4 regions of the Protofrankia sp. CiP1_Cm_nod4 genome follow, and region 3 is predicted to be linked to each of the others. Evidence: riboswitches for the same ligand, from Rfam matches in the RefSeq annotation. Region 3 holds a riboswitch; each other region holds the start of a gene.

Region 1 (2,405 bases), on a different contig from region 3:
CCCCCGCGCCGTTATGCCGCGCCCACGAAGATCAGCCCGCTTCCTGACAAGTAACGGAGCAGGCAGCGCAGCATAACGGCCGGCCCGTCATAAGGCGTGTAATGCCGGCACCGGCATTAGGCTCCTTTCTTGATGAACCCGGTGTCGTCGATGACCAGCACCCCCTGCGGGGTCCCGAGGTGTTCGACCAGGTAGTCGCGGACGTCGTCGCGGGCCGCGTCGACATCCCAGTCGGCGGTCCGCAGCAGCCGCTGCATCCCGTCCGGCGACACCTCCTCGGCATGCTCGGCAATGGTCCAGCCGTTCTTGCGCTCCAGCTCGGAGAGCAGCCCCTCCAGATACCGGAGCATCCGCGCTCGGGGCTCAGCCCGGGCGAACCGGCCACCGACCCGTTCACATACCCGGTCAAGCTCGTCCCGCCACATCCCCACATCAACATCGTTCACGTCATGTACAACACCCGAGCAGCGCACACCCTGCCACCAAGTGCCGTTGCAGTATTAGGGCGGACTCGGGTATCAGTGGTGATGGTTCTGTTCCATACGGTCACCGGTGTCGAGAAACGTCATCGTTTCTCGACACCGCCGGGGATACCACCTTCCGACGGTACGAACCCTGCCACTTATCACGGCCATGTACTGCGGCAGGCCCCATCGTTTCGTCATTTTTTGTTCGGGTTCCAGTGTCCGAGAAAAGGGGCGGATTCCCGGGAGTCAGAATTATGGTTGTCTGCTGGGTCGCGTGGATGGTCATCCAGGGGATCGAGCTCTGCGCAGCCGCAGCCGCAGCCGCAGGTGCGCATGGATGGTCACGTCGCGACCTGCGACGCGGGCTGTCAGCAGAACTCGAAATTTCGGCGTTACTCAGTCGACCCGACTGTCCACAAAGCGTACGAAGATCTGCGCCAAAAGGCAGCAGCAATGTCACGGAGACGGTCTGCCGACTGTGACTGCTTAAATATAAGCGCACGCACGCGTGCGTTACCGGCAGTCAAGGTCGAAATCAAGTGTCGACGTTCAGTTGTGTACTTCTTCACCGCACCTTGCCGGCCGACCGGCCTTCGCGGCTAGGGTTCTGCCGTGCTTTCGCAAGGAGGGCACGCGTCGGACGAAACACGCCGAGTCCTGCCCCGTCCGATGATCGCCAAACCAACGGCAGGAGCGGGGGAACCACTTCCCGGGCGCCGCGAAGCGCCCTTGGGGTGAAGCCGCAAGATGCGGCCGGGCATTTCCCAGCCCGAACCCGACAGCTCACCTCGCAGGCGTGGGGAAAGGGCATCAAGATGTCCCATGCGCGTGCTCGGCATCGCGGAACCAGGCGGACCACAAGGTATACTCGCTCGCTAGTCGCCATTCCGACGCTTGCCGCCGCCATCGGCGGCGTCGGCATCGGAGTCTCGGGGCCCGCCAGCGCGGCACCATCCGAAGACCAGATATTGTCGGCAATTGTTCAATGCGAGTCCGGAGGCAACCCGACCACCGTCAACTCGATAGGCGCCGGCGGGCTGTTCCAGTTTCTTCCCGGCACGTGGCAGGCGGTCGGTGGAACCGGGCTGCCGCAGAACGCCAGCGTTGCCGAGCAATGGAAGCGTGCCCGGATCCTGTACGCCCAGCAGGGCACGGCTCCCTGGACCGCATCGCAGTCCTGCTGGGCTGGAAAAGTCGGCAGTGTCGCCGACACGGCTCCGACCGCTACTGAGTCACAACCAGCGAATGCCCAGGAACAACCGACGAGCTCGGCCGGCGGGGGCGGGAACAACGCCGGCGACGGGAACAACGCCGGCGCCGCTCCCCAGGATGCCGGCAGCCTTCCAGTCCCTCCCTCCACCACGGACCACCACTGGCCTTCCTACCAGTCGTCCTGGTATCAGGACACCCGCCCGGCCGACGACTAGACGGCGGACGTTGGGGCGTTCCTCCAGACGACCCTGCCAGCCGAGCAGGCAAACAGCTGCCCGTTCCTGAAGGGAAATCTTCGGAAATCCCGAACCGCCCGTACTGGTGCCGTCGCGGGCCCGCCCCGATGGACGAGATAACGGTTATACAATAATCAGTGTCGCTTGGATGGGCGTAACCGAAATCAAGCTCCAGGTTCCTGGCCTACGAAGATGAAAGCAAACAAAATCGAACATCGGCCTAACTCGGTGGCATTGGTGCAGGAGTCCCCGGCTTTCAGCCGGACCGGAGCCAAAGGAAATCCGGCCGGGCGCCGTACGGCGCCCGGCCGGAGGAGCGATCGGTAGCATCGAACATGACGTGCGGGAGAGCGTCAGGGGCGGGGCGGTGCCGTCCCGCACGGCTAAATGTCCGATAATGACAGTATGATTATGCTCAGCAATGGTTTGGATGCTGGGACGCCGTTCCCCCACGTTGTGGCTGGTTTCCGCCGCCGGGAACCTGCCGCCT
Region 2 (7,075 bases), on a different contig from region 3:
AGCGGCGCCCGCACGGCCCCGACGCCCACCGGAGATCCGTCACCGCTGGATACGATCTAGGGCGTGGACCCGCAAGCGCCTGCGACGGACGTTGTGGGCGTCCTATCCGACACAAAGGATGTACATGACGCCCACCGAACAGCCGGCCATCACCGACACGGACGATCTGTGCGTCGCGACGATCCGCACACTGTGTATGGACGCGGTGCAGGCCGCGAACTCCGGGCACCCGGGCACCCCGATGGCCATGGCACCGGTGACCTACACGCTGTGGCAGGAGTTCCTGCGCTTCGACCCCGACGATCCCTCCTGGCCGAACCGGGACAGGTTCGTGCTGTCGGCGGGGCACGCGTCGGCGTTGCTGTACGCGATGCTGCACCTGGCCGGTGTCCGGGCGGTCGGCCCCACCTATGAGACGCCCGGCGGGCCGGCGGTCACCCTCGACGACATCAGACGCTTCCGCCAGCTGGACGGGAAGTGCCCCGGCCACCCGGAGTACCGCTGGACGTCCGGGGTGGAGGCGACCACCGGGCCGCTGGGCACGGGCGCGGCGACGGCGGTGGGCATGGCCATCGCCGGGCGCTGGCTGGCGGCGCGCTTCAACCGGCCCGGCTTCGACGTGTTCGACCACGACGTGTACGCGCTGTGCGGTGACGGCGACCTGATGGAGGGGGTCGCGGCCGAGGCGGCGTCGCTGGCCGGCCACCTGGGGCTGGCCAACCTGTGCTGGATCTACGACAACAACCACATCAGCATCGAGGGCGGCACCGACCTGGCGTTCACCGAGGACGTGGCCACCCGGTTCATCGCCTACGGCTGGAACGTCACCCGGGTCGGTGACGCCAACGACCGCACGGCCCTGGGCCGCGCCTTCGAGACGTTCCGCCGCGAGCCGCACCGCCCGACCCTGATCATCGTCGACAGCCAGATCGCCTTCGGCGCCCCGACCAAGCAGGGCACCGCCGCCGCGCACGGGGAGCCGCTGGGGGAGGAGGAGATCCGGGCGACGAAGCGGTTCTACAACTGGCCGCCGGAGGCCCGCTTCCTCGTCCCCGACGGGGTGTACGAGCACTTCGCCGCCGGTGTCGGCAAGCGGGGCCGGGCCGAGCGGGACAGCTGGCTGGCCCTGCTCGGCCGCTACCGGGAGGCACATCCCGATCTCGCCGGCCAGCTCGACCTGCTGTGGGGCGGGCAGCTGCCCGACGGCTGGGACGCCGACATCCCCGTCTTCCCCGCCGACGGCAAGGGCCTGGCCACCCGGGACTCCTCCGGGAAGGTCCTCAACGCCGTCGCTGCCCGGGTGCCCTGGCTGGTCGGCGGCTCCGCCGATCTCGCCCCGTCGACGAAGACCCGGCTGACCGTCGACGGCGCCGGGGACTTCCAGGCCGCCAGCCCGGGTGGGCGCAACCTGCACTTCGGCGTCCGCGAGCACGCGTCGGCCGCGGTGGCCAACGGGCTGTCCCTGTCCGGGCTGCGGCCGCTGTGGTCGACCTTTCTGATCTTCTCCGACTTCGCCCGCGGCGCCCTGCGGCTGTCCGCGCTGATGGAGCTGCCGGTCATCCACGTGTTCACCCATGACTCCATCGGGGTCGGGGAGGACGGGCCGACGCACCAGCCGGTCGAGCAGCTCGCCTCGCTGCGGGCCGTCCCCGGCCTGCTGGTGATCCGCCCCTGTGACGCGGGCGAGGTCGCGCAGGCGTGGCGGGTGGTGATGGGCCTGGAGCAGGAGCCGGCCGCGCTCGTCCTGAGCCGGCAGGCGCTGCCGACGCTGGACCGGGCCCGCTACGCCGACGCCGCCGGGCTCGCCCGCGGCGGCTACGTGCTGGCCGACCCCGCCGACGGCGACCCCGAGGTGATCCTGATCGGTACCGGCAGCGAGGTGCACCTGGCCCTGGCCGCCCATGAGGAGCTGGCCGCGCAGGGGGTGCGCGCCCGGGTGGTCAGCCTGCCGTCCTGGGAGCTGTTCGAGCGGCAGCCCGCGCGGTACCGCGAGCAGGTGCTGCCGCCGGCGGTCCGCGCGCGGGTCGTGGTCGAGCAGGCCGCCACGCTCGGCTGGGAACGGTACGCCGGCCCGGACGGGGTGATCATCGGGATGCGGACCTTCGGCGCGTCCGCCCCGCTGCGGGACCTGCAGACCAGATTCGGTTTCACCCCGCGGGCGGTGGTCGACGCCGCCAGGCAGAGCCTGGCCGCCGTCCACGCCGCCGGTGACCCGGCGTAGACCGTAAGGACACGGATCCGCGGCTTGTGACCATGACGTCGACGGCCGGCTGGCCCCCGGGGCGCTTCCGGGGGCCGGCCGGCCGGTCAGCTGGTCAGCTGGTCGGCCGTTCCGCCCCGGTGTATCCGCGCTCGTTCCCCATCGGCCGCTGTCGGTCGTTCCGCGCTCCGGGTGTCGGGCTTGACCTGGGTAGGCGTACCTGAGACGGTGAGCAGGTCCTGCGGTCGCGCGAGCGGTCCTGGGGCTTGGTTGTACACAGGTTCGTCTGGTGTGCAGTTCACTTGGTACAGGGCTGGTTGGCACAGAGGTTGTACAGGGGCAGATGTGGTGGGTACTGGTAGAATTCTGCGTTTCGACGGGGTTCGCGGCTACGGTTTCATAGCGCCCGATGCCGGTGGCGACGACGTTTTCATGCACGCAAACGATCTTCAGGACGAGAAGCACCTGTTCCAGCCCGGAACGCTGGTGGAGTTCGAGGCGGAGGAGAGTGACAGGGGCCCGAAGGCCTCGGTCGTCCGTCTGATCCGCCGGGCTCCGGCCCGTCCGGCGCCCGTGTATCCGGTGGTCTCCCCAGGTGTGGTCAACGGGCGTTCGAGCGCCGACGACGACGACATGTGCGACGTCCTCACCGTCGGGGAGTTCCGGCATCTGCTGACCGAGACGCTCATCGAATCGGTGCCGACCCTGACCGGCGGCCAGATAAGCCAGATACGGCAGCGACTGACCACCCTCGCGCAGGCGCGCGGCTGGGTCGAGTCCTGACCGACGCCGCTCCGCCCGGGGCCCTGCCTGGCCCGGGGCGGACCGGCGGCCCCGCTGGTGCCCGGGCGTCACTGATGCCCGGACGCTGCGCCGTCCGCGCTGGCCATGCCGCCGGCCGCGGCGTGCGCACGTCCGGGTTCGTGGCGTTGCTTCGGCGGTCCGTGGGCCCACCCGGGCGATCCACTGCGCCCGACAGCGCAAACGCTGTTTCGGGCAGTGCAAATGCTGTGCCCGACAGTGCAAATGCTGTGCCCGACAGCGAAACACAACGGTGGAAAAAATGTTGTTGCCGGTCCGCATCGGCCGTTTCACGATACGCGCTGGTTAACCATGGGAGCGGTGTGTAGCGCCATCACGCTGCGGCCAGCTCGTACCGTCCCGGCAGCCATCCTGGGACGGCCCGCGTAAATGATGCGTACGGTGAGTGTTGTGCGCCGACATGCCGAGAAAACCGCCGCTTGCGGTTACCAAAAGTAGTTCGCTACGTTGGCCGGGCTCTCAACGGCACCGGACCGCACGCCGAGTTCTGTCCACGGTCCGGTGTCTTCCGACTAGCGATCGCCAGGACAGAAGCGGGGGACCCACCTTTCCGCCGGACGTCGCCACCACGGTGGCCGTCCTTGGGGTGAAGTCGGCCGCGCAGGTATCCGCGCGTCGACCGGGCTTCCCGGCCCGAACCCGACAGCTAACCTCGCAGGCGTATGGGAAGGATCATCGTTGCCTGCACACCAGGTGAATTCAGGTCCGGCTGCCGTAGGTCATCCCAGTCCCAGTTCCAGGCGCGGTCGTCATCGCGCGCCCACGACCCGCTCCGCCCTCGGCCGGATATCGGCACGTACCGCGGTTGCCGCCGCGGCCACCGGTACCGTCGCCCTCTCCGGGCTGGCCGCACCGGCCCTGGCGAACGACCGTGGCGCGGGCACGGGCGGGACGGGGTGGACCGACGCCGCCACGGCCGGCACGACCACCGCGGCCGGCACGACCGCTGCCCGGCCCGCTACCTTCACGATCACCCCGGCCGTCTGGTCGGCGGCCTCGTCGCCGGCCGCCGCCGCGGGCGTGCGCACGCTGTCGGCGCAGCCGGTGAGTTTCTCGACGTCCACCAGTGGTTTCGGGGCGAAACTCGTCTATCTGGCGTCGAAGCAGGCCGGAAAGCCGTACGTGTGGGGTGCCGAGGGGCCCCGGGCGTTCGACTGCTCCGGCCTCGTCCAGTACATCTACAAGCAGCTCGGCCGCAGCGTCCCGCGGACGGCCAACGCGCAGTACAACGCCTCCCAGAAGATATCGAAGAATGCCCGGCAGCCCGGTGACCTCATTTTCTTCGGCCGGCCGGGCGGCATCCACCACGTAGGGATCTACGCCGGGAACGGGATGATGTGGGCCGCCCCGCACACCGGGGCCGTGGTCCGGCTCCAGAAGGTCTACACCGGCAGCCATCTGGTCGGCCGTATCAGGTGACCCGCCCGCCCGGGCCGGGCTGGCGGCCACGGGGTGTTCGGGTGCCCCGGGCGGACAGCGCGGGCAACAGCCGGCGGCCGCCGCGAAAATTTCTCCCGGCCACTGCCGGGTAACTGTTCCTGGAGCCCCGGGCAGGTCCGGCGCGGGTCCCGCGCCGGATATCCAGAAAATTCCGGCCGGAGCGCACGGTGCTTCTCCCGGAGCGCTCCGGAAATGACCGGGAAATTTTCTGGACGAATGCGGTCGACGGCCTGCGCCCCGGTCTGCCCGACGTGTTCCAGTCGATCAGGCGCGCTGGGAAGAGCAAACCGTCGGCTGCTCGAAGGAAATGCTGTCCTGGCGCCGCCAGTGAATTTGACGAGCCATTTCGACGATACTTTTGGATGAGAAACTGATCATGTCCAGGGGAAGACACAGAAAACCCGGCCGGTGCAACGGCGCGGCATTGGTGGGCACCGTCGGGCTCATCGGGACGACGGCCGGAATGATGCTGACCGCGGCCCCGGCCAGCGCGGCCGGGCCGTCCGGGCCCGCCGTCGTCGCCGACACGGCCATCGCCCGTGTCGCCGCGAACGCGGGGCTGCCCAGCTGCCGAGGGGTGCCGCTGGGCACCTGGGTGGCGGTGGCGCTCGCGGAGTCCGGTGGCAACGCCAGGGCGCGTAACGCGCACGGTGAGGACTCCCGCGGGCTCTGGCAGATCAACGCGCGGGTCCACACGGGCTGGCTGGCGGGCCGGAACCTGTACGACCCGGCCACCAACGCGTGGGCGGCGAAGAAGGTGTGCGACAGTCAGGGCGTGCGTGCCTGGAGCGCCTACACCAACGGTTCCTACCGCCGTCATCTGGCGCGGGGGAACGCCGCCGCGGCAGCGGCGAAAGCCAGCCCGGCGAGCATGTCGACAACGCGGTCGAGCGCCCCTGTCCCGCCCGTCAGCGGGATCAGCTACATCACCCGGAACTGTTCGCTGCCAGCGTCCACGGCAACCGTGAGAAACGGCAGCAAAATGCGTACCGAGGTGGCCGCGGTACAGCGGCGGCTGACCGGTATCGGATATCCTCTCACCGTCGACGGGATATTCGGCCCGCAGACCACCAGGGTGGTCAAGGAATACCAGCGGCGGCACGGCCTCGCGGCCGACGGAACAGTCGGCGCCCGCACCTACGCCCAGCTGTTCCCGTGCGGCTGACGGCTGGGTGCCACTGACGGCCCTGGGTGCCTCCCCCTCCCTCGGGCACCCGGGGCGCCACCGTCCGCGGGCGGCCACCGTCCCCGCCTGGGCGGGCCGGTGGCCGGCGGCCGCCCGCGGACGTTCGCCCACCAGGCCGCGACCGGCGTGAGTCTGTTGTCGTGTATGTTCATGTTTTCTGGCCGTATCAGCGCATTCTGGCTGTATTGGCGCATGCTGGCAGCATCAGTACATTCTGGCTGTATAGGCGCATTTTTGCCATATCGGCGTACACCGCGACAAACTCGTGCCGATCTTCTCAGGTGAGTGCCAGTTCCTGCGGGACGACGATGACGTCGACGAGCGCGCCGCGCCGCCACACCGTCAGTTCGAGCGGGCGGCCGATGGTGTCCTCCGTCATCAGCCGTTGCAGATCCCCCGGGGTGGCGACCGGCTGCCCGGCGACGGAGAGCACCAGGTCGTCGGCGAACAGGCCGGCGCGACCGGCCGGGCTGCCCGCGACGACCTCGGCCAGCCGCACCCCGTGCCGCCGGCCGGACCGCTCGGCCAGGTGTGGCGGCAGCGGTGCCCGGGTGCTGGCGACCCCCAGGTAGGCGCGCCGTACCCGGCCGTCGCGCATGAGCGCGGCGAGGATGCGGCGGGTGGTGGCGTTGACCGGGACGGCGAGCCCGAGCCCGATCCCGGCGACGGCGGTGTTCACCCCGACGACGTGGCAGTCGGCGGTGACCAGCGCGCCGCCGGAATTGCCCGGGTTGAGCGCGGCGTCCGTCTGGATCACTTCGTCGATGACGCGGACGGTGGCGCCGGCCCGGGTGGGCAGGGAGCGGCCGAGTGCGCTGACGACCCCCGCGGTGACGCTGCCGGTCAGGCCCAGCGGGCTGCCCACCGCGACGACGAGCTGACCGACGGAGAGCGTGTCGGCGTCGCCGAGCGCCGCCGGGGCCGGCGTGCCGCTACGGGCCCGCAGCACCGCGAGGTCGGAGAGCGGATCGGCGCCGATCACGTCCACTTCGCTGTGGGTGCCGTCGGCGAACTCGGCCATGCCCGCCGCGCCGCCGCCGGTCTGCCGTCCCGCGCGCCTCGGTCCGCTGTCGACGACGTGGGCGGAGGTGAGCAGGAAGCCGTCATCGGTGAAGACCACGGCGGATCCGGCTCCCTCGCCACGCGGCGTCCGTACCCGCAGGCTCGCGACAGCGGGGGAGACGGTGGCGGCGACTCGGGTGACGACCTGTGAGTAGGCATCGAGCGGATCCTGCATCCCGGCCTCCTGTCCCGCTTACATAATTACATCATGAGAAGCAGTGGACGCCGGACAATGTTCCCCGGGCGTCCGCCGGACGTCCTCCTGGACGTCCCCCTGGAGCGCCGGTCAGGTAGCGCGGAGCCCATCCACGACCACCCGCACAGGCCATGATCCAGAAGAGTTTGTCGTTGTGTACGCTTTTTGG
Region 3 (3,923 bases):
TTCGCGAGGTCCCGGCCACGCTGGATCTCCAGCACGGCCGCCAGCAGCGGCCGGTCCACCGGATCGCAGAACAGCACCATGCCGTCGGCGTGGTAGGTGCGCGGGACCATGACGCGGACGTCGGTGGCCTCGGTGCGAGCGTGGTGGTAATCGGGCATTTTGACGTCGAACACGGTGGCCAACAGCCAGGCCATCAGGTCCGGGTCAAGCTTGGTCAGGGCGACCGGGGATTCGTGTTCGGCAGAGGGCATGGAAGCACGGTATGCACCGGATCCGCATACATCGGGCCTTGTCCGTGCTGAAACCGGTATCAGCAAACAACAAGGCCACTGTTCCGGCGGTTGTTCCGTCCGCTGTTCCGGCGACCACGGCCGTGACCGCGGCGTTGGCTGCCGAACGACGTGAATTCGGTGCCGTGGCCACAATCCTGGATTCACATCGTTTGTCGTGCCGACCGGTTTGCCGCGTCGCCCCGAGACACCGGCCCACCCGAGGCGGTTTACGGACTTCGTGGATCGAGACGGTGTCCGCCGCGCTTCAGTGCTCCTGCCGACCTGTCGACAGCGGATCGGTCCCGGGGCCCGGCGCGGCGTCAGGACGGGGAGAAGGCGTCAGAGCGGGGAGAAGATGTCGTCGGCCGTGACGGTGAGGATTCCGGGTGGCGGGTTGCGGATCTCCTCGCGGGCGCAGACGGCGAGGCGGATCGGGCCTGGCCGGTCCGCGTCCCGCTGGCCGGCACCAGCGAGCCCGCGACGGACAGCTGCGCCAGTTCGCCGCGGGCGGCGCGGCCGGCGTCGGTGTGGAAGACCGACCGCCGTCCGGCGACGAAGCGGTGCGGCAGGGCGGTCTTGCCGACTCTGCGCCGTCCCCAGACCACCACCGGCCGCGGGTCGGTCGAGGCCCACCAGCGTTCCAGCGCGGCAAGCTCTCCGGTGCGGTTGACGAACGTCATCCGCCTCTGCCTGCATCGCCCGTAACTTACATCGGACGTCAGTAGAGTGCCGGCGAGCCGTTGGCGGCCCATGCTGGCGGGTTGCCGCGCGGGGCCTCTCCGGTGGCTTCAGGTGGCCTTGAGCCCCAGGACGTCGGATGCCTGGGGGTCGCTGTCGGCGAGGAAGTCGCGACAGCGGGTGGCCTCCTCGGTCTCGCCGATCGCGGTGGCCGCGCGGGCCAGTGCCGCGAGCGCCCGCAGGAAGCCCTGGTTGGGCTCGTGGGACCACGGGATCGGCCCGTGCCCGCGCCAGCCCGCGCGGCGTAGCTGGTCGAGGCCGCGATGGTATCCCGTCCTGGCGTAGGCGTAGCTGGTCACCGGGCTGCCGGCGTCGAGGGAGCGTTCGGCCAGGGTTGCCCAGGCGAGGCTGGAGCCGGGAAAACGGCCGGCGACGGTCTGCGGATCCTCGCCGGCGCTCAGCGCCTGCGCCGCGGCGGGATCGATGGTGAGCTTGGCCGGTGGTGGGCCACCGAGCAGATCCGGTCGTTCGGGCGAGGGTGTCATGGGGCTCATCCTGCCGGATCCGGCCGGCCGCGCAGCCAGCCGGAGGGGGAAGTCCGTCAGATGATGGACCCGCCGGGAGGGGGAGAGCCGGCAGGTCCATCACCTGATCGGGGTACGAGGCGGGCAGGGCACCCGGCCGCGACCCGGCGGCAAAGGAACGGCGTTGAGCGTCCCGTGACCTTTAGCCGCAAAATTTCAAAGTCATAAAATGGTACGAAAGGTGCACCCGGTATGCTACAGGACGGTCGGGTTGGTGACGGTGACGTCCCAGAGGTTCTTGCCGACCACTCCAGCGCCGCCGTCGTCCACCCGGGTCAGATACGAGTAGAGCGATGCCAGTCCCTGGGACTCCCGCCCGAAGCGTCCGTCCACCTGGAGGATGAACCTCTTCTGACGCATCTCGCTCTGCCAGACGTAGGCGTCGGGGCGGACCTCGCCGGCCAGTGTGCTGGACAGCGCCGTCCCGGTGAAGTTCTCGGAGTTCAGCAGGGCCTTGGCGCGTTCCAGCGTCATCGCTGGCTGCACCGGAGTAATCGCACGCTGTACCGGGCTGGTGGTGGGAGCGCTGGGGGCGACGATACCGCTGGACGACGGTGCCGGGCCGCTACGGCTCAGGCCCAGCTTGGACGCGCAGGACGGCCACGGGGACCAGCCACGGGCGTTGTAGAGCTTGTAGGCAGCCTCGTCCTGAAGCGTCGGCGGCGCGCCGCTGGGCAGGCCGGAGTAGCCCAGGGCATGCCAGGTCTGGGCGTCGAACTGGTAGGCGCCGTAGTAGCCGTTGCCGGTGTTGATCAGATAGTTCCCGCCGGACTCACACTGGCGGAGTTTGGCGAAGTCGTCAGCGGTCGCGGCGCTTGCGGGTGCGGTCGTGACAGCCAGGCCACTGCTCACGAGTGCCGTCACGGCACCGGTGGTACGCAGGACCTTCATGACGGTGGAGGGAGGTTGCGGGGCGCGGTGCCTGCCACCAGACGGCATGTGGGTCGGTCCTTCCCGTCGCCTACGAGGTGAGCTGTCGGGTGCGGGCGGGAATCAGGCCCGGCCGGTGGCACCAGGAGGCACTGCCGGCTTTACCCCAAGGACTCCGTGGACGGACGTCCGGATGGTGGTTCCCCCGATCCTGTCCTTGTGGCTCCGCGGTAGCTCGGGCCGTACCGAACGGGGACAGGACTCGGCGTCCGTCCGGGCGGCCTCACCGATCCGGCGAGTGGGGAGGACTCTAGCGAGTCTGGTTCTATCGAAGCAAATCGGGGTGTCGGATGAACTACACCGACGTGACTGTTATCACCCGAATGGGCTAAGCGCCTTGAACGTGTCACCGTAGCTGACGGTGTGACTCCGCCCCGCGGCGGGGTCGCCTTCTCCGATTTCTGTGACTTATGGTGACGGACGAAGTTTCTTTCGTATCGTGAATGTGCTTGTTGTCACTTCTGGGGCACTCCGGGAAGCGGAGCCGTCCGGAGCGGTCCCCGGCCCTGCCGGGCCGGATCCGGGCCGGCCGCATCCGGGGTTCTCCTGGATGCGGCCGGAGGCCTGGCATGAAAGGGGATCGTGGCTGCGCTGTCCATGGCGCGCCAGCCCGGTCCGGTCGGATGTCCAGCCACGGGTGGGCCGGCTGTGTGCGGACTGTGCGTGCCGCCGGTGGGCGGTGCCGTCCGCCAGAGGCCGTTCGACCGCTGGGTCGTTCGGCCAGTTGCCGGCTGTTCGGCCGGCTGTTCGGCCGGTTGGCCGGTTGGTTGGCTGGCCGTGTTCAGTCGAAGGTGGCCGTCCAGGTCCGTGGGCCGCAGATACCGTCCACCTGCAGTCCCCGCGAGTTCTGCAGGAGGGTGGCGGCGAAGGCGGACTGGGGGCCGTAGCGGCCGTCGATCCTGATCCGGTAGCCGAGCCTGTTCATCTGGCGCTGCCAGGCTCGTACGTCCGAGCGCACCTGATAGATCAGCCCGGTGGTGAACAGCGTGTTGTCCGCGAGACTCTGCGCGCTCTGACGCACCACCCAGCGTTGGGCCCCGGTCGACCCGGCCGCGCCCGCCGAGCCGGTGCCGGTGCCGGTGCCGGTGCTGGGCGATCCGGCCCCGGACGAGCTGGCGCTCGCCACCAGCTGGTCGGCGCCCATCCCCTGGCCGCAGACCGGCCACTGGCCGAAGCCGGACCGGTTGGCCAGTCTCAGCGCGGCCTCGTCCTGGGTGGCTGGCAAGGCGTCGCTGGGCAGCCCCGGGTAGCCGAGGCTCTGCCAGGTGCTCAGCGAGAACTGGTAGGCACCGTAATAACCGTTGCCGGTATTGACGGTGTAGTCCCCCCCGGACTCGCACTGGCGTAGCTGCGCCCAGGTGGTGGCGGCGCTGGCGGGCTGTGACATCACGATGCTTCCGCCGACCGCCGCGGCCAGCGCGGGAGCGACTACCAGCGCCCGCGCGCCCAGCCGGATTCG
Region 4 (7,075 bases), on a different contig from region 3:
TCTCCGCCCGCACCCGTGCCGCCCTTGCTGTGGAGAAACTCGCGTCCTCGGCTTCCCGCCAGCTGGGACGCGGATCCGGTGAGATGATCGGCGGCAAGCTTGCCCTGCGGGTCTCCCCGGAGATCCTGTCCGAGGTCGCGGCCGGGCAGCTGGTGGCCTGCGTCAGCGGGACCAACGGCAAGACCACGACCACCCGGCTGCTGGCCCGCGCGCTGGGCACGCTCGGCCCGGTCCGCAGCAACAGCGGTGGCGCCAACATGGCGGCGGGCGTGCTGGCCGCCCTGTCCAAGCCGCCCTACGACGCGGCCGCCGCGCTCGAGGTGGACGAGATCTGGCTGCCCAAAGTGGCCAGGCAGATCCAGCCCCGCGCGGTCATCCTGCTCAACATCAGCCGTGACCAGCTCGACCGGTCGAACGAGACCCGGCGGATCGCGAGCCTCTGGCGTGATCTCGGCGCCGAGCTGCCCGGCGCGACCGCGATCGCCAACGCCGACGACCCGCTGGTGGCCTGGGCCGCCGCCGGCTGGTCGAACCAGGTCTGGGTGTCGGCGGGCCAGAACTGGACGGCGGACGCGATGGTGTGCCCGCAGTGCGCCAGCCTGCTGCACCGCAACGCCACGGGCTGGTGGTGCGGCTGCGGGCTGGCCCGGCCTGAGCCCCTTGTCTCGGTCACCGGGCCGCACGAGCTGCTCTGGTTCGGCCGTCACCTCACGGCGTCGATCGACCTGCCCGGCCGGGTGAACCTCGGCAATGCGGCGATGGCCGCCGCGGCGGCGAAGCTCTTCGGGGTCGAGGTCGAGCAGGCGCTGGCCGCGATGACCGGCCTTGAGGACGTCCAGGGCCGCTACCAGGAGGTCGAGCTCGGCGACTCCGGTACCCGCGGGCGGCTGCTGCTGGCGAAGAACCCGGCCGGCTGGGTGGAGATGATGGAGCTGCTCAACAGCACGCCCACCCGGCCGGTGATCGTTGACTTCAACGCGCAGACCGCTGACGGGCGTGACCCGTCGTGGATCTGGGATGTCCCGTTCGAGCGGCTGCGGGGCCGGCGGGTGCTGGTCACCGGTGGGCGCAAGGAGGACATGAGCGTCCGGCTGGCATACGCGGAGATCCCGCACACGGTCCATCCCGATGCCGAGAGCGCGGCGGCGGTTCTGGACGAGAAGATCGTCGATGTGGTCGCGAACTACACCGCCTTCCGCGACATCCTGGGGCGGGTCGCCCCGGTGAGGACGAACAGTTGACCAAAAAGGTGACCAAAAAGGTGACCATCCACGGTGACATGACCGGGGCCGCGGCATGAGCCGGGAGTCGGCGACCCGGATCGCCCTGATCTACCCGGAGCTGCTCGGGACGTACGGCGACGGCGGCAACGCGACCGTGCTGGCGCAGCGGCTGCGCTGGCGTGGCCTGCCGGCCGAGGTGATCGGCGTCCCGGCCGGGGAGCCGGTGCCGGCCGGCTGCGACATCTATCTGCTCGGCGGCGGTGAGGACGAGCCGCAGGTGCTGGCCGCCGAGGGGCTGCGCCGCAACAGCGCGATCGCGCACGCGGTGGCCCAGGGCGCGGCCGTGCTCGCGGTGTGCGCCGGATACCAGGTGATCGGTGCGTCCTTCCCCGCCGGTGAGGGCCGTATCCACGACGGCCTGGGCCTGGTGGACGTGGAGACGCGACGCTCGTTCGAGCAGCCGGTGCCGCCACGCGCGGTCGGTGACATCGTCGTCGAGCCCGTCCCCGAGCTCGAGCTGCCGTTGCTGCTCGGCTACGAGAACCACGGGGGACGTACCCGGGCACTGCCCAACGGGCACGGCCGGCCGCTCGGGATCGTGCGCAAGGGGGTCGGTAACGGTACCCCGGACCACACCGACGGTGTCGTGGACGGCCGTGTGATCGGTACCTACCTGCACGGTCCGGTCCTCGCGCAGAACCCGGCCCTGGCCGACCTGCTGTTGTCCTGGGTGCATGGCTGGCTGCCGGAACTGGCCGGCCCGCCGGAGACGGAGGTGCTGCGCCAGGCACGCCTGCACGCCCTGGACGTCCATGCCTGACCCGGGGCCGGGCGGCCGCGGGGAACCTTCGGTGGGCGCGGGAAGCAGCCGGGGGGCCTGCGCCCGGACGCGGGGGGAGCGGCCTGTCGCCCGGTGCCCGGCCGTCGGCCGTCAGTCCGTCCTGACGGCCGGCGGGGTGGCGGGTGCGGGACACGGCTCGTCGTGCTGCGGCGGCAGATGGGCGCGGTCGTGTTCGGCGATCGCCACGTTCAGCCGGCTCAGCAGCGCGCCGAAGACACCGAGTTCCTCCTGGTCCCAGGTGCGTACCAGGGTATTGATTTTTTCTACCCGTGCGGAGCGGGTGGCGAGGTAGCGTTGCTGGCCGCGGGTGCTGAGTCTCACCAGCGTCGCCCGCCGGTCGCTGGGATCGGTGGCGCGTTCCACCAGCCCGGCCGTGACAAGCGCGGCGATCTGGCGGCTCACCGTGGAGATGTCCAGGGCGAACACCGTGCCCAGGGTGGTCAGCCGTACGGCGCCGTGTTCGTGGATGTGGCTGAGCAGCAGGTAGGCGGAGCGGTCCAGAACCGTCCCGGACTCGCCGGCGATGGCCATCCGGAAGCGTTCGGCGCGCCGGCCGAACACCGACAGCTCGTGTTCAATCTTGATCAGTCGATGGTCGAGTTCCTGACCACTGTCCACTTCGGCCTCACCCCTGTTCCGGCAGCCGTATGCCCCGCAATCCGATGTTGTCGAGATTCTGGTGGATACACCACGTCAACGAACGAGCCGTGCCGTGGTTGCCGTACCGGACATGCCTGTTTGACTACTTTTAGTAGTCAATCGGTATCGCAAGCTGACTGGGTGTGAGACAGCGCACTCCGGGTGGCCCCGACTTGCCCGCGACGCGAGGCGAATCTGCCGAATCGACGGCTCCTGGTGTGGTTCGGTTGTCTCGTGGTGTCGAATCCGCTGAAAGCCGGGAAACAGCTATGGGCCAAGAACCGCAAGCGGGTGCTGATCATCGGTGCCGTGCTCGTGGTCGCCTGGATCTACGTGTCTCGCTCGGGTAGCCCGGATACCGAGCGGGCGAAGATACCGGCGGGGTACGCCTCCGCCGAACGCGAGCTCGCCGTTCATGCCGACGCCGACCCCGGCAAGCCCCTGCCGCTGGTCCTCGTCCTGCATGACAACAACAGCGACGCGGCTGCGATCGAAAAGATCACCGAAGCCTCGACGCTTGCCGACCGGCAGCACTTCGCCGTGGTCTACCCGGAAGCCGTGGACGGCGAATGGAGGTTGGACGACCCCCGGGGCGCGGACGTGCAGTACCTGCGTGACGTCGTGCGCTACGTGTCGGAGAAGCGGTCGAAGATCGACCAGTCCAAGATCTACATCTGGGGTCTTGGCGAAGGTGGGCGGGCCGCCCTCACGATTGCCTGCGGGGCGCCTGACAACAACCTGAAGTTCGCCGCCGTCGCGGTGGTGGGGCCGGTCGGGCAGGTCCCGAACTGCCCGTCGGGAACCCATGTCCAGCATGTCGACGGGACGTGGGACAAGCAGGTCACGCGCAGCCTGTGGGACTTCTCCAGGAAGCCCAAGGCGTAGGAGCGGGCATCCGGGGTTGGGAGGCCCGCGGAGAAGGCGTCTGATGAGGTTCCAGCCTCGGCCGCGCATCCGGTCGGTGGGAGAGGGCGGCTCCCGCCGACCGGCCGGACTGTGGGGGGGGTCCAGTACGACCGGCCGACGGAAGCCTCTTGTTCCGCCGGGCTTTCCGAGCTGGGGGGGTTGGCTCGGTCCAACCAGCGGAAGTCATCATCGCGGGATGCCGCGGAGCGCCGCCAGGCCGGTGTCGACGTCGACAAGATCGACCTGGCGGCAAGGTTCACGCACAATCGGAGGGGGAGGCCGCGCGGGAACCCGCCTGTGAATTGTTTCTACAGTATATTGGTTGCCACTACGCGAAGCCGCGTACTGACAGCCGGATGTGGACGCGGGCTGACCGGTTCGCTCAGAAAACCCGGCCGACGGAATATGACGTGGTATAGATGGCCCTCAGCGAGACGACATCACCTGACTTGGGTGCCACCCACATCTTACCATCGCCCGCATAAATACCGACGTGGTAGATGTTACCTGGTGCGCCGTAGAAAATCAGGTCACCTGGCTGCTTGTTGTACTGCGATATCCTGGTGGTCGCCTCGTACTGTCCCTCGGCGGTGCGGGGGATGTTGCGTCCCAGCTGCTTGAAGACGTACTGGACCAGTCCTGAGCAGTCGAACGTGTAGGGGCCCTCAGCGCCATAGACGTAGGGCTTCCCGGCCTGCTGGGCCGCGAGATACACCGCCCGTTCACCCAGCGAGCTGGCGGCCGCGAGCGCGCCCGAGATGGCGTTGCTCATGGTCGGGGCATCGAGGCCAGTGATCTGGGGAGAGCGCTGCACGGGCGGGGTGTTGGGAATCACGGTCAACGTGCCGACGTTCGTCGACCGTGTCGAGCGCAGGGCGTCGGTCCCGTCGAAAATCGCAGTGATCTGCGTGGTGGTGAGAACCTTCGCGGTGTAGCTGGTGAAGCCCTGCTCGTTGGTGTAGAGGTGCTTGAAGGTGGCCCATCCCTCCGGCAGCTTCACCTGGACCTTGACAAGCTGATTGACCAGCGGTGCGTGGGTGACCGCGTCCTCGAGGGAGAACCCCATCTCCACCGGCTGGTCGGCCTTCACGGAGACGTCCGGATTCGTGACTTTGAGCACGACGCCGTTCTTGGGATGCAGGTCGGTCTGGTTGAGTACCTGGCTGGTGACCGATCCGGAACCACCCGTGGACAGCGGATTGATGGTCGAGGTGCGCAGGTTGGCCAGTGACGCCTGGCTGCCGAACTGTGATCCAAGCGTTATCGGCGAGGTGACGGAGGCATCGTCGGAGTTCGAGTCGGCCGTGGCGCATCCGGCCAGGGCGACACCGGACACCGCGACGGTACCGGTGGTCACCACGGCGACAGCGGCCCGGGCTCGCGAGCGGCCCGTTCCGGGCTGCGGCGCGGGCGCGCGATGCCGGCCGCGTGCCGGACGGTCGACGTGCCGGTCGATCGGGTGCTGGCGGGACGACGGCGCAGCCGCCTGCGACGAACGCGATCGTACTGCTGGATCAGGCTGCACATCATGCGCAGACAAGGTTGTGATCCTTCCCGTTCGCCTGCGAGGTGAGCTGTCGGGTTCGGGCTGGGCTGCCCGGTGGGTCGCGCGACCATCGCGCTGCACACTTCACCCCGAGGGCGACACCGCGGTTCGATGCCGTCCGGTGGAGGATGGGTCCCCCGCTCCTGCCCTGGTGACGACTCGGAGGGAACACCGGGACCGTGGGCAGGATTCGGCAGTTCGGCCCGGTGCGTCGTGACGTCGGCGCGAGACTAGTTCATACGGATGGCGCTAGTAAACACTAGTCCCTCACAACTACCCCAAGTAGTTGTATGAAGTGTCATAACCGGCTCTTCTACCCCATCCTCCTTCGCCGGCCGGGGCGGCGCCGGGTGCGACCGGCTGGCTTGTGGCCTTCGGTCGCCCGACTGACGTGCCGCTTTCCGTGACTTGCGGGATGCGGAGGATGACAATACGCCATAGCGGCGACAGACGGTCGACCAGGAGCCTTCGAGTACAGATAGTGAGCAATACTGCTACGTTAAGTAGCGATCAAGGCTGCCCATTGGCGGTACTCTGCTCTTTTTGCGAAAATTGTCCGATTGGTTGATGCCGAGTTGTCGGCCTTCTGACGCGTGTCGGAATGTGACGTCGTACTCTGGCAGTGCCTCGTCCGGATCGGTCCTTCCAGGTCAGTCACGTGATCAGGGCAGCGTGACGGATGATCAGGAATCGTGCCGATGCTCCCCGGGGAGGCGCTCGCCATGACGCGGTCCGCGTCGGGGTCCGTGCCGGACGGGCGTGGTGTGCGCCAGCCGGACGCGCCCGCCTCCCGGCCGCGTCCTCGCCGGGTGGGCGTTGTTGTGATTGGCGCGGGTGTCGCGGGCCTGGTGGCCGCGGTCGTGCTGGCTCGTCGGGGTATCGACACGCTCGTGCTCGAGGCCGCCAGTCGGGCCAGGGTGGAAAGCCGTCCACGCGCCGGGCTGCTCGGGCCGGCGGCGGTGGACGCCCTGGAGCGCAACGGGCTCGCCGACGGCCTGCGAGCCGAAGGTGTGCCGCACCACGACTGTGAGTTCCGACATCGTCGCAGAGCGTTTGTCGTCGAGTATGCTCGCCATGCGGGCGGACGCCACCACGTTGTCTACCCGCAGCAGAAGCTTGTCGCCGACCTGGTTGCCGCCTACCTTGCCGCGGGTGGCGTCATCGAGTTCGGCGTCACTGACGTGATGTTGGGCGCGCTGGCCTCCGACCACCCCGCCGTCTCCTTCGTCACGGCCGGCGGGCAGCGGCAGGTGGTGGAAAGCCGTTTCATCGCGGGCTGCGACGGCCATCATGGTGTTTCCCGAGGATCGATCCCCGAGGGCGCGTTACGCTCCATCCGGCAGCGCGACAGCGCATGGGCCTGGCTCGCGGTCCTGGCCGCGGTCGCCCCGTCCACCGATAAGATCATTTATGGGGTCAGTCCCCGGGGGTTCGCCGGCCACATGCTGCGCGACCACCGGACAAGCCGCTTCTACCTACAGGTGGAGGCCACCGCCGACGCCGCGGCCTGGCCGGCCGGGCGGATCTGGGCGGAACTGCACGCCCGGCTCGCCGTGGACGCCGACTGGGAACTGGCGGAAGGGCCGCTGCTGGAGCCGCCGAACGTCATCACGATGGACTCGGTCTTCTACGAACCGATGCGCTTCGGGCGCCTCGTACTGGCCGGGGACGCCGCGCGCCGGGTACCACCGGCGGCGGCCAAGGGCGCCGGGCTCGCCATCGTTGACGGCGAGACACTCGCGCTCGCGGTGGTGGCAGCCCTGCACGACGCGGACGAACGCCCGCTGGACGCCTACTCCGAGGTGTGCCAGGGCCGGGCCTGGCTGGCACAGGAAGCATCGGCGAAACTTTTACGGATGGTCAACGTCGAGCTCGCCGACCCGTTCGCCCGGCGCCTGCAGGACGTTCGCCTGGACCGCC

What was found. A riboswitch is a leader RNA that binds a small molecule or an ion and turns the genes downstream of it on or off. The one in region 3 is predicted to bind cyclic di-AMP.
Region 1: another riboswitch for cyclic di-AMP. It lies ahead of AC5LSR_RS03230 (transglycosylase family protein); the one in region 3 lies ahead of AC5LSR_RS15610 (transglycosylase family protein).
Region 2: another riboswitch for cyclic di-AMP. It lies ahead of AC5LSR_RS00145 (C40 family peptidase); the one in region 3 lies ahead of AC5LSR_RS15610 (transglycosylase family protein).
Region 4: another riboswitch for cyclic di-AMP. It lies ahead of AC5LSR_RS19020 (C40 family peptidase); the one in region 3 lies ahead of AC5LSR_RS15610 (transglycosylase family protein).

Annotation. Positions count from the first base shown of each region.
Region 1 is NZ_CEVIVC010000008.1:8,276-10,680, reverse strand. It holds partial or broken gene AC5LSR_RS03235 (transposase) at 123-425, opposite strand; cyclic di-AMP (ydaO/yuaA leader) riboswitch at 1,132-1,278, shown strand; gene AC5LSR_RS03230 (transglycosylase family protein) at 1,283-1,894, shown strand.
Region 2 is NZ_CEVIVC010000001.1:30,911-37,985, reverse strand. It holds gene tkt (transketolase) at 125-2,221, shown strand; gene AC5LSR_RS00150 (cold-shock protein) at 2,549-2,983, shown strand; cyclic di-AMP (ydaO/yuaA leader) riboswitch at 3,533-3,698, shown strand; gene AC5LSR_RS00145 (C40 family peptidase) at 3,701-4,441, shown strand; gene AC5LSR_RS00140 (peptidoglycan-binding protein) at 4,839-5,627, shown strand; gene AC5LSR_RS00135 (S1C family serine protease) at 5,926-6,885, opposite strand.
Region 3 is NZ_CEVIVC010000080.1:17,339-21,261, forward strand. It holds partial or broken gene AC5LSR_RS15595 (hypothetical protein) at 1-251, opposite strand, end outside; gene AC5LSR_RS15600 (ATP-binding protein) at 593-952, opposite strand; gene AC5LSR_RS15605 (DUF3151 domain-containing protein) at 1,061-1,495, opposite strand; gene AC5LSR_RS15610 (transglycosylase family protein) at 1,730-2,473, opposite strand; cyclic di-AMP (ydaO/yuaA leader) riboswitch at 2,479-2,644, opposite strand; gene AC5LSR_RS15615 (transglycosylase family protein) at 3,246-3,923, opposite strand, start outside.
Region 4 is NZ_CEVIVC010000124.1:68-7,142, reverse strand. It holds gene AC5LSR_RS19040 (MurT ligase domain-containing protein) at 1-1,241, shown strand, start outside; gene AC5LSR_RS19035 (type 1 glutamine amidotransferase) at 1,297-2,043, shown strand; gene AC5LSR_RS19030 (MarR family winged helix-turn-helix transcriptional regulator) at 2,155-2,682, opposite strand; gene AC5LSR_RS19025 (CE1 family esterase) at 2,941-3,588, shown strand; gene AC5LSR_RS19020 (C40 family peptidase) at 3,992-4,969, opposite strand; cyclic di-AMP (ydaO/yuaA leader) riboswitch at 5,155-5,330, opposite strand; partial or broken gene AC5LSR_RS19015 (4-hydroxybenzoate 3-monooxygenase) at 5,854-7,075, shown strand, end outside.